Regions from separate parts of the Kribbella sp. NPDC050241 genome, predicted to be linked through region 1. Evidence: riboswitches for the same ligand, from Rfam matches in the RefSeq annotation. Region 1 holds a riboswitch; each other region holds the start of a gene.

Region 1 (3,950 bases):
TCGGCGGAGGTCCGCGGTCTGCGGGAACGAGCCGATCGTGGTGGTCGCGAGATCCGGCAGCCCGATCGACTCCTGCGCGGTCCGGCGTTCGTCGTACGGCGCTCGCTGCCGATCCTCGGGACGGATCGCGGCGACCCGGTCGCGGACCGCCTGCTCACGAGCGAGGCCGGAGTCGTTCAACGGGCCGCGGGACGGATTGTCGAGGTTCACCAGTACGCGGGGCTCGTCCTCGCTGAGCGCACGGCCGAGCAGGACTACCTCGTCGACTTTCTGCCGCGCGAACGCGAGTCGCGCCCGCACCTGCGGATCAAGCTCGTCCTCCGCATCCACGTCGTACGGCAGGTGGAGCAGCGAGCACGAGGTGGAGACGGCGAGCCGGCCGACGGAGCCGAGCAGCTTCACGCAGGTCGACAACGCCTCACCCAGGGGAGTGCGCCAGACGTTCCGGCCGTCGACCACCCCGGCGAAAACGGTCTTACGCTGGATGGACGGCAAGACGGCCAGTTGGTCGACCAGTCCAGGAGTGGACACGAGGTCGACCGCCAGCCCTTCGACCGCGGTGGACGCCAGCACCGGCAGGGCAGCACCGGGATCTCCGAAGTACGTCGCGACCAGGAGACGCGGGCGTTCGGTGAGCTTCGCCAACCGGTCGTACGCGCGACGGAGGGCGTCGAGCTCAGCCGGTGTGCGGTCCTGGACCAAGACCGGCTCGTCCAGTTGCACCCAGTCGGCTCCCGCGGCATCGAGCCTGCCGAGGAGTTCGGCGTACGCGTCCAGGAGACGGTCGAGCAGGCTGAGTGGCTCGAAGCCCGGAGTTGTGGATTTCGAGAGCAGCAGGAAGGTCAGTGGTCCGATCAGGACCGGACGGGTTTCCACACCGGCTTCTCGCGCGGCCGCCAGGTCCTCGAGTGGCTTGGCCGGGTTGAGCCGGAACACCGTGTTCTCGGCGAGCTCGGGGACCAAGTAGTGGTAGTTGGTGTCGAACCACTTGGTCAGCTCCAGCGGCGCGACCTCGGCGTGGCCACGTGCCATCGCGAAGTACGTGTCGAGTCCGGAGCGATCGAGGGCGCGGAAGCGCTCCGGAATGATCCCGAACAGCTGCACATGGTCGAGCATCTGGTCGTAGTACGAGAAGGTGTTACCGGGGAGAACGTCGAGTCCGCGGCCGGCCAGGTCGCGCCAGGTGTCGGCGCGCAGTCGGTGGGCGGTCGCCTCCAGTTCGGCCGCGTCGCTGTCGCCGGACCAGTACTTCTCGACGGCCTTCTTGAGTTCGCGGTCCGGGCCGATGCGCGGATAGCCCAGCACTGTCTTGATGGTGTTCACGTCTCTCTCCTCGCGAGCGTGCCAGGGATCGGCGGGGTCGCGGAGACGCCGGACGGGTCCTCCCACGAGACCACCGATCCACCGCGCACCGGCTGGTGCGCGGACCGTCGGCAGGTCTTCGGACTCACGGGCAGTCCGGTCGGTCCGACCGGTCGGCCTACTGGCCGTCGCTTCCCGGACGCCGGGCGTCCAGTGCTGTCTGACGGCTGTCGTTCCCGTTCACCGCTGCGGGGCAGTCCCGGATTCACACCGGGTTCCCTCTTGCCTCGCCTCGTCGTCGACCACCCGACCAGGCGAACCGTCGGCAGTGCCGAGCGTAACCCGCGGGCACCGCGACGCGCCGGACGGCGAGACGAACACCACTCGCGGTACCCGCCGTCGACGCGACGAAACCCCGGGATCGATTCGCCGGAAGGTTTCGTTGGCGGACGTGCCGATTGTCTTGCGTTGTCAACGGGGGAAGGGTTTTCCGGCCTTCGACCTGTGGGCAGAGTCACGTCGGCATCGTGAGACCAGTGTTCAACTGGACTGGTTTTTGGGCTTACTCTGAGAGCAACGCCCCCGCCACTGGAGTCGATGGGCCAGCGGGCCACCTCACCGCGCTCAGAAGCACCGCCTGAACCACAGGGAGTGATCGTGCCGAAACTCGTCTACGACTTCGCCGAAGGCAACAAGGACATGAAGGAGCTGCTCGGCGGGAAGGGGGCGAACCTGGCCGAGATGACCAACCTCGGCCTGCCGGTGCCACCCGGATTCACCATCAGCGCCGAGGCCTGCCGCGCGTACCTGGCCACCGGCTCGGTGCCACCGGAGTTGGCCGACGAGATCGACCACCACGTCGACGTACTGCAGCAGAAGATGGGCAAGAAGCTCGGCCAGGCCGACGACCCGCTGCTCGTCTCGGTCCGGTCCGGAGCGGCCGTGTCGATGCCCGGGATGATGGAGACCGTTCTGAACGTCGGCCTGAACGACGACTCGGTGAACGGGCTCGCGCATCACTCCGGCAACCCGCGGTTCGCCTGGGACGCGTACCGCCGGCTGATCCAGATGTTCGGCAAGACTGTGCTCGACATGGACGGCGACGTGTTCGAGGACGCGATCGAGGCGGCCAAGGAAGCCAAGGGCACCCGCAACGACCTCGACCTGGACGCGGACGACCTGAAGCGCCTGGTCGAGACCTTCAAGCAGGCCGTCCACGAGCACACCGGCCGCGAGTTCCCGCAGGACCCGCGGACCCAGATGGACCTGGCGATCGAGGCCGTCTTCGGCTCGTGGAACTCCGAGCGCGCGATCCTCTACCGCCGGCAGGAGCGGATCCCGACCGACCTCGGTACGGCGGTCAACATCTGCTCGATGGTGTTCGGCAACCTCGGCATGGACTCCGGCACCGGCGTCGCGTTCACCCGCGACCCGTCGAGCGGTCAGCCCGGTGTGTACGGCGACTACCTGCAGAACGCGCAGGGCGAGGACGTGGTGGCCGGCATCCGCAACACCGTCCCGCTCGCGGACCTGGAGCAGATCGACAAGACGTCGTACGACGATCTGATGGCGATCATGGCCAAGCTCGAGGGCCACTACCGCGACCTGTGCGACATCGAGTTCACTGTCGAGCGCGGCAAACTGTGGATGCTGCAGACGCGGGTCGGCAAGCGGACCGCGGCGGCCGCGTTCCGGATCGCGACCAGCCTGATCGACGAGGGCGTGATCGACACCGACGAGGCGCTGAAGCGGGTGAAGGGTGCGCAGCTCGCGCAGTTGATGTTCCCGCGGTTCGACGCGGACGCGGACACCGATCTCATCACCAAGGCGATCGGTGCGTCGCCGGGTGCGGCGTCCGGAACGATCGTGTTCACCTCGGCCGCCGCGGTCGAGGCCGCGGACCGCGGCGAGAAGGTGATCCTGGTCCGGCGCGAGACGAACCCGGACGACCTGCACGGCATGATCGCGGCGCAGGGGATCCTGACCAGCCGCGGCGGCAAGACCTCGCATGCGGCCGTGGTCGCCCGCGGCATGGGCAAGACCTGTGTCTGCGGCGCCGAGGAGCTCGACGTGAACGTTGCCCAGGGCACCATCAAGGTGCACGGTACGGTGATCGAGGCCGGCGAGACGATCTCGATCGACGGGACGACCGGCGAGGTGTTCCGCGGCGAGGTCCCGGTGGTCGCGTCCCCGGTGGTGCAGTACTTCGAAGGTTCGCTGGCTCCCGAGTCCGGCGACGAACTCGTGGCCGCGGTGCACCGGTTGATCACGCATGCGGACGACGTACGGCGGCTCGGCGTACGGACCAATGCGGACACCGCGGACGACGCGGCCCGGGCGCGGCGGTTCGGGGCCGAGGGGATCGGGCTGTGCCGGACCGAGCACATGTTCCTGGGCGAGCGCCGGGAGGCCGTCGAGCGGCTGATCCTGGCCGACAACGACGGTGATCGCGATGCGGCGCTGGCCGAGCTCGAGCCGTTGCAGCGGGGCGACTTCCTGGAGCTGCTGGCCGCGATGGACGGGCAGCCGGTGACGATCCGGCTGATCGACCCGCCGCTGCACGAGTTCCTGCCGTCGATGGAGGATCTGGCGGTCAAGGTCGCGCTGGCCCGCGAGCGCGGTCAGGACCCGGGTCACGATGCCGCGCT
Region 2 (3,950 bases), on a different contig from region 1:
CGCCGCTTCGCCAGCCCGGCCGCGGACACCCGGATCGAGCCACCTAGCAGACCGGTTCCATCGAGGCCAGCACCAACACGCCACGCACATTGACTTTCTTCTCCCGAGCGAGCAAGAATTCGAACATATGTTCGATCGTACAGGGAGAGATGATGCCAGAGCCGTTCGACTGGGACATCCTGCACCGGCCATCGGCGATGGCCATGGTCCGGGGCCAGCTCGGCTTCAGCTGGATGGTGCTGTCCGGCCGGCTCGCGCAGTTGACCGACGACCAGTACTTCTGGCGACCGAGCAGCGAGGCGCTGACCGTCGTACGCCGGCACTACACCGGGCGGTTCCGATCACTCGGGTCCGGCGAGTGGGTCGCGCAGTGGCCCGACGAGCCGGACCATCGCGGGCCACGCACGATCGCCTGGCTGATCGCCCATCTGACCGAGACGTTCTTCGAGCGCTGGGAGTGGACGTTCGGCGCGAGCCAACAGGGACGTGCCGACATCACCCTGCACGGCAACGCGCGCGATGCGGTGGCGTGGCTGACTCACTGGGTCGAGGCCTGGCAGGACGCGATCGCCGCTCTCGACGAGGAGCAGGTGATGACGATCGGCCTCAGCCAGGCGACCGAGCTGGACGCGGGCGAGCCGTTCGGTCACGTCGTACTGCGGCTGAATCGTGAGCTGATCCACCATGGCTCGGAGATCATGACGCTCCAGGACCTCTACGCGGTCGCGGCGTGAGGACCACAACATGTGCGACATGCGGCGTGGCGCTACCACAAGATCTAGGGTCAGCCACTTAGCATCACTACTGCTGGTGGTTCGGAGTGGTCGGCACCACAAGATGTGGGGCCACGCCGAGGCAACAGGGGAATCCGGTGCGAGTCCGGAACTGCCCCGCAACGGTGAGCGGAAGCCTTCCGCGAGTCCGGATACCTGCCACCGGCGCGTGCACCGCCGGTGCACGTGGTCCGAGACCTCGCGGGTGGGTCGCAGGGCGTGGCGGCAGTGTTCCCGGCCGGTTCTGCCGGCCCCGTCGTGCGCCCCTCCGCGTGGCTCCGATCCTCCGAACTCTTTTGGAGACAACACCTGTGACGATTGCTTCCTCATCCCGGTCGGCGACAGCCGACCGGTCGATCCAGCTGACCGTCGTACGCCGCGACGGCGGCCACACCGGCTTCGACCAGACCAAGATCTCGGTCGCCATGACCAAGGCGTTCCTCGCCGTCGAGGGTGCCGAGGCGGGCACCACCCACCGGGTCCGTGACCTGGTGACGGACTTGACCGGCCGGGTCGTCGAGGCCCTGACGAGCCGCGGTGACGCCCGCCGCAGCGTGCAGGTCGAGGACATCCAGGACCAGGTCGAGCTGGCGCTGATGCGCGCCGGCGAGCACCAGGTCGCCCGTGCGTACGTCCTCTACCGCGAGGAGCGCACCAAGGCCCGCACCCCGGCCGACCCTTCCGGCATCACCGACAAGCCCGCGCTCAGCGTCCGCGCGGCCGACGGCAGCACCGCGCCGCTCGACATCGACCGGCTGCGCGTGATCGTCGCGGAGGCGGCCACGGGTCTGGACGCGGTCGACCCCGAGCTGATCCTCGACGAGACCCTCGGTTCCTGCTACGACGGCATCGCACAACACGAGGTCGAGCTCGCTCTGGTGATGGCCGCCCGGTCGTACGTCGAGACCGAGCCGCAGTACAGCTTCGCCGCGTCCCGGCTGCTGCTCGACCAGATCCGTCGCGAGGCGCTCGGCCGCGTCCACGGCGAGCCGCGGCAGGCCAGCCAGGCGGAGATGGCCCAGGCGTACGTGGACTACTTCCCGCGCTACGTCGAACTCGGGGTCGAAGCCGGGCATCTCGATCCCGAGCTGGCCACCTTCGACCTCCCGCGCCTCGCCGCCGCGATCCAGCCCGAGCGCGACCTGGACTTCACCTTCCTCAGCCTGCAGACCTTGTACGACCGCTACCTGCTGCACATCGACAAGGTGCGCTTCGAGCTGCCGCAGGCGCTTTTCCTGCGCGTCGCGATGGGGATGGCGCTGCGCGAGGACGACCGTGACGCAAAGGCCATCGAGTTCTACGAAATGCTCAGCTCGTTCCGGTTCATGACGTCGACGCCGATCCTGTTCAACTCCGGCACGACCCGACCGCAGCTGTCTGCCTGCTTCCTGACCACCGTCCAGGACGACCTGGCCGAGATCTTCGCAGGCATCCGCAACAACGCGCTGCTCGCCAAGTACTCCGGCGGCCTCGGCAACGACTGGACCCCGGTGCGCGGCATCGGCGCCAGGATCCGCGGGACCAACGGTGAGTCGCAGGGCGTCGTACCGTTCCTGAAGATCGCCAACGACACCGCGGTCGCGGTGAACCAGGGTGGCAAGCGCAAGGGTGCGGTCTGCGCGTACCTCGAGACCTGGCACATCGACATCGAGGAGTTCCTCGACCTGCGCAAGAACACCGGCGACGAGCGGCGCCGTACCCACGACATGAACACCGCGAACTGGGTCCCCGACCTGTTCATGCAACGGGTCGAGGCCGGCGGCGACTGGACACTCTTCTCCCCCGACGACGTGCCCGAGCTGCACGACCTGTACGGCACTGCGTTCGCGGACGCTTACCGCGGTTACGAGCAGGCCGCGGACCGTGGCGAGATCCGGGTGTTCAAGCGGGTCAAGGCGGTCGATCTGTGGCGGCGGATGCTCACGGTGCTCTTCGAGACCGGGCACCCGTGGATCACGTTCAAGGACCCGTGCAACCTGCGCTCGCCGCAGCAGCACGACGGTGTCGTCCACTCCTCGAACCTGTGCACCGAGATCACCCTGAACACCAGCGCCGACGAGATCGCCGTCTGCAACCTCGGCTCGGTGAACCTGGCTGCCCACGTCACACCTGACGGGCTGGACGCCGAGCTGCTCCGCGACACCGTCATGGCGGCGGTCCGGATGCTCGACAACACCATCGACACGAACTTCTACACCACGCCCGAGTCGGAGCGGTCGAACCTGCGGCACCGGCCGATCAGTCTCGGCCTGATGGGGTTCTCCGACGCACTCTTCCGGCTACGGATACCGTATGCCTCAGAGGCGGCGGTCGCCTTCGCCGACAGCTCGATGGAGCAGATCAGCTACCACGCGATCGAGGCCTCCAGCGATCTCGCCGCCGAGCGCGGCCGCTACTCGTCGTACGACGGATCGCTGTGGAGCCAGGGCATCCTGCCGATCGACTCGCTCGAGCTGCTCAAGACGGCGCGGGACGGCGACCTGATCGTTGACCAGAGCAAGCAGCTCGACTGGGACGCGCTCCGGCAGAAGGTCCGGCGCGACGGCATGCGCAACTCCAACGTGATGGCGATCGCGCCGACCGCGACGATCTCCAACATCTGCGGGGTGAGCCAGTCGATCGAGCCGACGTACAGCAACCTGTTCGTGAAGTCGAACATGTCGGGTGAGTTCACCGTGGCGAACCCGTACCTCGTGGCCGACCTGAAGGCGCGCGGGCTGTGGGACCAGGTGATGGTGTCCGACCTCAAGTACCACGACGGCATCCTGGCGGGGATCGAGCGGATCCCGGCCGACCTGCGCGAGCTGTACGCGACGGCCTTCGAGATCGACCCGATGTGGCTGGTCAAGGCGGCGTCGCGGCGGCAGAAGTGGATCGACCAGTCGCAGTCGCTGAACCTCTACATGGCCGCGCCGTCGGGCCGGGCGCTGGACGAGCTCTACAGGTCGACTTGGCGGTATGGACTCAAGACGACCTATTACCTGCGTTCCCAGTCAGCCACCCATGTGGAGAAGTCCACGCTCCAAGGGACGGACGGCCGGCTGAACGCCGTACAAGTTGCGCTTCCCGAGCCCACCGGAGCCGTTTGCGCCATCGACGACCCGGACTGCGAGGCCTGCCAGTGACGACCGGATTGGGAGAGATCTCCGTCGGGGCGTCCCGGGTCGAGGTCGCCGA
Region 3 (3,950 bases), on a different contig from region 1:
GGGCGACCGCCAACGGCGAGAACTCTGGTGAGCAGCCGGGCCCGTTCGCTGAGGCCGTGCCAGGTGGCGAGCAGCGCTTCCCCGAGTGCGGCCGGGACCGTTGGAGGCAGACTTCGCTCAGCGCCGGACAGGCCGCGGACCATGAGTTCGACGAGATAGGGGTTGCCGTCCGACCTGGCCAGGACCTCGGTCGCGAGCTCGATGTCGGGCGTGTGGCCGAGCAGTCCTTCGATCTGGTTGCTGACGGCCCCCAGGTCGAGCGGTTGCAAGGAAGTCTCGCCGAAGTACGGCATCCGGCGCATGTCGGCCAGCCAGGAGTGGAGTGGATGCCCCTCGCCGCGTTCCTCGGTCCTGCAGGTGGCGATCAGGACCAGCCGCTGGACCCGGAATCCGGCGATCAAGTAGGACAGCACGTCCAGCGAGGCCACGTCGGCCCACTGCAGGTCGTCGATGACGACCACCGTCGGGCGCTGGTCCGCGATCCGGTTCAGCACGAGATCGACCAGCATCGGCAGCCGCGTCGAGTCGATGCCGTCGGCAGCGTCGCCGCTGCCGTTCGTGCCGATCGAGGGAAGCAAGGCGGTCAGCCGATCGGTCGCGGCGAGGATCCGCTCCCGCTCGTCCGCGTCGGCCTGGCTGAGCCAGTCCTGCAGTGCGCCGCTGATCGGGGCGAACGGAACCGACGCGCCACCGAAGTGCACGCACGATCCCCACAGGACGGTCAGCCGCGGATCCCGGCACATCTCCCGCGCCAAGCGGCTCTTTCCGATGCCGGCTTCACCGTGGATCACGATCGCGCGCGGGATCCCGCCGACGGCGTCGCGCAGCACATCGCCGAGCAGTTCCTGTTCGACGGCCCGTCCCGCAAACCGATGATCGGCCCGAAGACCCCCCATGTCACCTCAGTGAACACCCATCCGCGCCCAACCGACAGGCCCACCACCGCCGGGTGCGGGTGTGAACCTGGTCGCTGAGGGATGGGTGGCGTGTGTCATGATCGGGCGGACGGTTGTGGAGGAACACCGGTGACCGGCTTCGGCCGGGAGTCCGGGGCGGTCCCGCCACTGTGACCGGGGTGAATCCCGGAAGCCAGGACATCCACCTCCGTCCGTCGGACTGCGGTCTCCGTGGTACGGCGTACCAGCTGCCGGCGGGCGTGGATACCCGCTCGACGAAGGGATCCACCGCTCATGCGGCCTGCCTCACCGTCCAGTGGTTTCCCGTTCACCGCCGTGGTCGGGATGGACGATCTTCAGCTCGCCCTGATTCTGGCGGCGATCTCGCCGGCGATCGGTGGGGTGCTGATCCGGGGCGAGAAGGGTACGGCGAAGTCGACCGCGGTCCGCGCACTGACCGAGATCCTCCCGACGGTGGACGTCGTACCGGGCTGCCGCTTCTCCTGCGACCCCGACCACCCGGACCCGGCCTGTCCCGACGGGCCGCATTCGTCGGTCAGCGAATCCCGGCCGGCCCGGCTGGTCGAGCTTCCAGTGGGTGCGACCGAGGACCGTGTGCTCGGGTCGTTGCATCTCGAGAAGGCGCTGGCCGAGGGCATCACGGCGTACGAGCCTGGTCTGCTGGCCGCGGCGCACCGCGGGATCCTGTACGTCGATGAGGTCAATCTGCTGCACGACCATCTGGTCGACGTACTGCTCGATGCGGCGGCGATGGGACGTGCGACGGTCGAGCGGGACGGGGTGTCGGTCACGCACCCGGCGCGGTTCGTGCTGGTCGGCACGATGAACCCGGAGGAGGGTGAGCTCCGGCCGCAGTTGCTCGACCGGTTCGGGCTGACTGTTGATGTCGTCGCCAGCCGGGATCCTGCCGTCCGGGTCGAGGTGATGCGGGCTCGGCTCGGATACGAGGCTGATCCGGATGCCTTCATTGCTCGGTACGACGGTCCGCAGCGCGAGCTCGCCGAGCGCATCGTCAAGGCTCGTGCCCTGCTGACCGAGGTGATTCTCACCGACCCCGCTTTGCGTCAGATCGCGGAGATCTGCGCGTCGTTCGACGTCGACGGGATGCGGGCCGACTTGGTCACCGCGCGTACGGCGGTTGCCCACGCTGCCTGGTCCGGGCGCACTGTGGTCGAGGTGGATGATGTGCGCGCGGCCGCCAAGCTGGCGTTGCCGCACCGGCGTCGTCGAAATCCGTTCGACGCTCCAGGTCTTGACGAGGACCAGCTGGAAGAGGCGATCAACAACAGCACTCCGCCCCCGGAGGACCCGGACGACGATCCGGACGGTCCAGGCGGTCCGGGCGGGGGAGCGGATCCCGCGGACGACGGCAGCCCGGCCGACGCGGACCCTGCCGACTCCACCGCAGACCCGGCCGGAGTCGACCCGGATGGGCCAGAAGGCGGCGAGGCGAGTGGCCGGCCTGGGCCGGCGCCGGCTGGTGAGGTAGTCGGCAGCTCGGAGCCCTACAAGGCGCGGTTGCTCAGTGTGCAGGCCGCCGGGACAGGCGTCGCCGGTCGGCGGTCCCGGGCGATCACCGAGGTCGGGCGCGTGGTGGGCGACCGTTCACGGGCAGGACGTGAGGCAGGCCGCCCGCATCTCCTGGCAACTATCCGATCCGCGGCTCCGCATCAGCATGCGCGCGGGCGGACCGGGCCGGGGCTCGCGGTGCGGGCGGCGGATGTGCGGCTCGCCGTACGAGAAGGGCGCGAGGGCAACCTCGTGCTGTTCTGCGTGGACGCGTCCGGCTCGATGGGAACGAAGAAGCGGATGGGTGAGGTGAAGACCGCGATCGTCTCGCTGCTCCTGGACGCGTACCAGCGCCGTGACACCGTCGGCCTCGTCACGTTCGCCGGTGCCGCTGCGACGGTCGCCCTGCCGCCCACCGGCAGCGTCGAGACCGCCGTACGCCGGCTTGAATCGCTGCCGACGGGCGGACGTACGCCGCTCGCCGAGGGACTGCTGCAAGCCGCCGAGGTACTGCGGATCGCCGCGATCCGCGACCCACGTCGACGCCCACTGCTCGTGCTCGTCACCGACGGCCGAGCCACCCACGGAGACAACGCGTTCGCCCGCGCCCGCCAGGCGGCCGGCTGGCTTGCCCAGCACGGGATCGCCACGGTGGTCGTCGATTGCGAGCCGCGCCGCGGCGTCCGGCTCGGGCTGGCCGGGGAGCTCGCAGCCGACCTCGGCGCCGAGTACCTCGACCTCGGTGACGTTGCCGCTGGCAACCTCATCCGCACGGTGACGGACCGGAGGGCGGCCTGATGCCGAAGGGGCAGCCCAGTGTGGTGCCGCAGGACGGCCTGACCACCCGCCAGCGCCGGAGCCGGCCGCTGCTGATGGTGCACACCGGTGAGATGAAGGGAAAGTCGACGGCCGCCTTCGGGATGGCTCTGCGCGGCTGGAACCAGGGCTGGAACATCGGCGTGTTCCAGTTCGTCAAGAGCGCGAAGTGGAAGGTCGGCGAGGAGAGAGCGTTCAAGGCGCTCGGTGAGTTGCACACGGCGACCGGTCAGGGCGGGCCGGTCGAGTGGCACAAGATGGGCGAGGGGTGGAGCTGGTCGCGGAAGGCCGGCACCGAGGAGGACCACGCCGCCGACGCGCTGGAGGGCTGGCGCGAGATCCAGCGCCGGATCGCCGCGCAGACACACGACCTGTACGTCCTGGACGAGTTCACGTACCCGATGAAGTGGGGCTGGGTCGACGTCGACGAGGTGGTCGAGACGCTGACGAACCGGCCCGGCCATCAGTACGTCGTGATCACCGGACGCAACGCGGACCAGCGCCTGCTGGACGCCGCCGACCTTGTCACCGAGATGACCAAGGTCAAGCACCCGATGGACACAGGCCAGAAGGGCCAGAAGGGCATCGAGTGGTAACGCCCGGCGGGGTCAGGGAACGCGCCGCAGTTGGGGTGACGCTGTGATCCCGCGGGTTGTGGTGGCGGCGCCGGCTTCGGGGGCTGGGAAGACCACGGTCGCCGTTGGGTTG
Region 4 (3,950 bases), on a different contig from region 1:
CCTCCAGCCAGCGGTACGCCGCCAGGTAGTGGTGCGACGGCGCCATGTCCGGGTCGTGGTAGATCGCGACCGGATTCTCCCCGAAGCCGCGCGGCGGCTGGATCATCAGTACGACGTTCCCGAAGCGCAGCGCCGCCAACGCGATCGCGGGCTCGTCCCTGGACGTGTCGACGTACAGCTCACCGGGCGGCTCGCCCCACGCCTCGGTCATTGCCTCGCGCAACGACTCCGGCACGCGACCGAACCACTGCTGGTAGACCGACCGCGGGATCGTCGCGACGGCGTTGGCCAACTGCTCGTCGGTGAGCCAGTCGACGTCGTGACCGCCCGCCGCGATCAGTCGGTGAATGAGCCCGTCCGCGCCGTCCGCGCCCTGCAGTTCACTGAGGTCGAGGCCGCCGAGGTCGTACCCGGCGTCCTCGAGCTGCCCGAGCAGGACGACCGCCGAGGCTGGAGTGTCCAGGCCGACCGCGTTCCCGATCCGGGCGTGCTTGGTCGGGTACGACGACAGCACCAGCGCGAGTCGCTTGTCGCCGTTCGGCACGTGCCGGAGCCGTGCATGCGCCACCGCGATTCCTGCCAGCCGGGTACACCGCTCCGGGTCCGGCGCGTACCGGGCCAGACCGTCGGCGTCGTACGCCTTGAAGGAGAACGGGATCGTGATCAGTCGTCCGTCGAACTCGGGGATCGCCACCTGGGTCGCGGCGTCCATCGGACTGATCGCGGCGTCGCTGGCCAGCCACTGCTCGCGGGTCGAGGTCAGCGCGAGGCCTTGGATCAGCGGGATGTCGAGGGACGCGAGCGCGCCGGCGTCCCAGGCATCATCCGAGCCGCCTGCGCTCGCGTTGGCCGCGACGGACCCGCCGGCGGCCAGGAGGGTCGTGACGAGGACGTCGCACTTCCGCAGCAGGTCGAACAGTCCGGCGTTCTCATCGCTGGTCGGGTCGAGTCCGCGGAGCGTCCCGCAGTACACGGGCAGCGGCTGCGCGCCGGCGGCCTCGACCGCACTTGCCAGCGCATCGACGAAGGCCGTGTTCCCGGAGATCTCGTGCGCTCGGTAGTAGACGATGCCGACCACCGGCCGCTCATCCTCGACGAACGTCCCGCGGACGCCGTACGCCGGGAGTGCGCGGGGCGGGTCGAACGCGTCGCCCGTCAGCAGCAGCGTGTCGCTCAGGAAGCCGGCCAGGTTGCGCAGATTCTCGGATCCGCCTTCACGCAGGTAGGCCAGCGCCTCGGTCACCGCGCCCGCAGGCACGGTCGACAACGACATCAGTTCGGCGTCGGGCGCGGCCTCGCCACTGACCACGACCGCCGGCTTGCCGGAGGCGAGCACCGCGTCGAGGCCCTCCTCCCAGGCCCGGCGACCGCCGAGCAACCGGACCACGACGATCTCGGCCGCGTCCAGCAACGGGGCCAGGTCGGCGAGGTCGAGCCGGGCGGGGTTCGCGACCTTCCAGCCGGCGTCCGCCTCGGCGGCGGCGAGCAGATCGGTGTCGGCGGTGGAGAGCAGCAGGAGGTTCGCGGGCATGCGCGACCGGTCCTTCCTCGGGGTGTCCACGCCCCGTCCGGAGGTGCGACAGCGGCAGTTCCTGACTCCCCTACGCCTGACTACGGCGCTGGGTCACAGTGGCGGGACCGTCCCGGACTCACACCGGGTTCCTGCAGTTGCCATCGCTTGACGCCGAGACTCTATCGGACGCGCCCACTTATGCTGGACGTGACCAGAAGGCGGCTGAAGGAGAATCCGGTGCGCCGCGAACACCCTGGACTCGTCATCGCTCTCGCTGCCGGTCTCGTCGCCTCGGCCGTCCTGGTCCCGACCAGCCTGGCGACCGGCATTCGCCAAGGCGACGGCACCGACGACACGGATCCGGCGGTGGTCACGACCTGGAACGCGATCGCCGAACGGACCATCCTCACCGAGAACTCCACCCCGATTCCCGTGTCCGGGCAGTACTTCGGCTTCGTGTCGATCGCCGTGTACGACGCGGTCGTCACGATCGAGGGTCACTACCGGCCGTATCTGAAGCAGCCACGAGCCCAGGCCCACGCATCGACGCAGGCCGCGGCCGCGACCGCGGCGTACCGCGTGCTGAGTCACTACTTCCCGGCTTCGGCACGGCAGCTCGAGGCTGACTACTCCGCGTCGCTCAGCGACGTCTCGAGCGGCCCAGCGAAGGCGCGGGGGCAGGAGGTCGGTCAGGCAGCCGCGGATGCGCTGATCGCGGCACGGCGCAACGACGGGCGCGATGCCGCACGGTCATTGGACGTCACGCCCGGACCGGGCAGGTGGCGGCCGGCGAACAGTGAGCCGATGCGAGTGCAGTGGCTCGGGTTCGTCCGGCCGCTCGTGCTCAAGTCGCCGAAGCAGGTAGAGCTGCCTGGTCCCGACCCGCTCGACTCCGAGGCCTACGCCCGCGAGCTCGCGGAAGTGACGAAGAAGGGCGCGAAGGACGGCTCCAGTCGTACGGCGGAGCAGACCGAGACCGCGCTGTTCTGGAGCGCGAACCCGGTCGCGCAGTACCAGCAGGCGCTGCGCGACAAGGTCACCCGGCGCGGACTGGACACCGTCACGAGTGCGCGTGCCTTCGCGCTCCTCGGCACCAGCACCGCCGACGCCCTGGTCGCGTGCTGGCGGACCAAGTACGACTTCGCCTTCTGGCGACCGGGTACGGCGATCCACCTGGCCGACATCGACGGCAACGGCGACACCACCGGCGATCCGGAGTGGAAACCCCTGATCGCGACACCACCGGACCCGGAGTACGTCAGCAGCCACGCCTGCATCACCGGCGCGGCGACGGAGACCTTCCGCCGGCTGTTCGGCGGGCGTTCACTCGACCTGAACGTCTCCTCGCCGGTGACCTCGACGACCCGGCACTTCGACTCCGCCCTGCTGCTGGACGACGAGACGAGAAGCTCCCAGGTCTGGCAGGGTCTGCAGTTCCGCCAAGCGGTGGACGACGGGAACCGGCTCGGCCGCCAAGTCGCGAACTGGGTCGCGACCCACCAGTTCCGCTGAATCGCTCAGCGGTGCATCGCGTAGTGGGCGGCGAGGAGGTCGGTGCCCCAGTCGTTGCGGAGGTCTCGCCAGACCGAGTGGATGTGGTTGGCGTCGTCCTGGGTGTTGTCGTACTCGGCCAGGAACGTCGGGCCGGCGATCGAGTAGTAATGGCGGTGACCGATGCCGGGTTCGGTCGCGCCGGCCCAGGCGAAGCTGAGGCGCTCGATGCCCTGGTCGGTGATGTCCTGCCAGGTCTGCAACCCGATCGGTCCGGCGGCCCTTCCGACGTACTGGCCGATGAGGAGGCTGAACAACTGCCGTTGTTCCGCGGTCATGTCGCCGTACGCGAGGCCCTGGTGGAGAAGGCTGGCGTCGGCGACCGGGTCGTGCCGGGTCAGGATGTCGTCGGGTGCCTCCGGTGAGACGACGGCCACCTCACGCTGGGCCGGCTCGAGCGCGTGCAGGAGCTGGAAGCCCAGGTCCTGCTCGGCGGCGAGGAAACGCCGGCCGGCCTGCGGCCCGGACCGGACCTCGGCCGGATTCGACCCGAGGAACTGCGGGGTGAACGAGATCGCCCCGTCCACGAGCGTCACGTGCAACGCGAGGTGGTGCCCGTTCAGCCGCCAGGCCCACGGCTCCGTCCCGGCCGGATCGCCCAGCACCCGCAGGAAGTACCGGTCGCCGACGACGGATCCCTCCCACTCGCCGCTCGGCGGCAGGGCCGGGATCCCGCGCACGATGATCTCCGCGTCCCACACCGCCCAGACGTCGGCCACACCGCGCTCACTGCACCCGATCGCGACGAGCCGCTCCACCAACTGCTGCTGGGCCGGAGTCAGCTCCGTCAGCGGAAGGCCCGGTACCGCACCCGGCAGGTAGGTCCACTGCTTGTGGTCCGGGGTGTCGAACGCCGCCTTGATCTTGTCCAGCTGCGCCGGTGACA

Evidence for each region. Region 1 has a riboswitch for cobalamin ahead of metE (5-methyltetrahydropteroyltriglutamate--homocysteine S-methyltransferase). Riboswitches for the same ligand answer to the same signal wherever they lie in the genome.
Region 2: it holds a riboswitch for cobalamin, as region 1 does, so the genes downstream of both, ACIBG5_RS25650 (ribonucleoside-diphosphate reductase subunit alpha) here and metE (5-methyltetrahydropteroyltriglutamate--homocysteine S-methyltransferase) in region 1, are expected to answer to the same signal.
Region 3: it holds a riboswitch for cobalamin, as region 1 does, so the genes downstream of both, ACIBG5_RS03185 (putative cobaltochelatase) here and metE (5-methyltetrahydropteroyltriglutamate--homocysteine S-methyltransferase) in region 1, are expected to answer to the same signal.
Region 4: it holds a riboswitch for cobalamin, as region 1 does, so the genes downstream of both, cobN (cobaltochelatase subunit CobN) here and metE (5-methyltetrahydropteroyltriglutamate--homocysteine S-methyltransferase) in region 1, are expected to answer to the same signal.

The regions. Positions count from the first base shown of each region.
Region 1 is NZ_JBITJE010000007.1:34,154-38,103, reverse strand. It holds gene metE (5-methyltetrahydropteroyltriglutamate--homocysteine S-methyltransferase) at 1-1,323, opposite strand, end outside; cobalamin riboswitch at 1,415-1,641, opposite strand; gene ppdK (pyruvate, phosphate dikinase) at 1,960-3,950, shown strand, end outside.
Region 2 is NZ_JBITJE010000005.1:456,984-460,933, reverse strand. It holds gene ACIBG5_RS25660 (Fic family protein) at 1-93, shown strand, start outside; gene ACIBG5_RS25655 (DinB family protein) at 153-734, shown strand; cobalamin riboswitch at 795-952, shown strand; gene ACIBG5_RS25650 (ribonucleoside-diphosphate reductase subunit alpha) at 1,085-3,898, shown strand; gene ACIBG5_RS25645 (ribonucleotide-diphosphate reductase subunit beta) at 3,859-3,950, shown strand, end outside.
Region 3 is NZ_JBITJE010000001.1:701,181-705,130, forward strand. It holds gene ACIBG5_RS03180 (AAA family ATPase) at 1-896, opposite strand, end outside; cobalamin riboswitch at 986-1,118, shown strand; gene ACIBG5_RS03185 (putative cobaltochelatase) at 1,191-3,224, shown strand; gene cobO (cob(I)yrinic acid a,c-diamide adenosyltransferase) at 3,224-3,838, shown strand; gene ACIBG5_RS03195 (cobyrinate a,c-diamide synthase) at 3,882-3,950, shown strand, end outside.
Region 4 is NZ_JBITJE010000001.1:691,142-695,091, reverse strand. It holds gene cobN (cobaltochelatase subunit CobN) at 1-1,531, opposite strand, end outside; cobalamin riboswitch at 1,567-1,694, opposite strand; gene ACIBG5_RS03155 (vanadium-dependent haloperoxidase) at 1,721-3,025, shown strand; gene ACIBG5_RS03150 (DUF3500 domain-containing protein) at 3,031-3,950, opposite strand, start outside.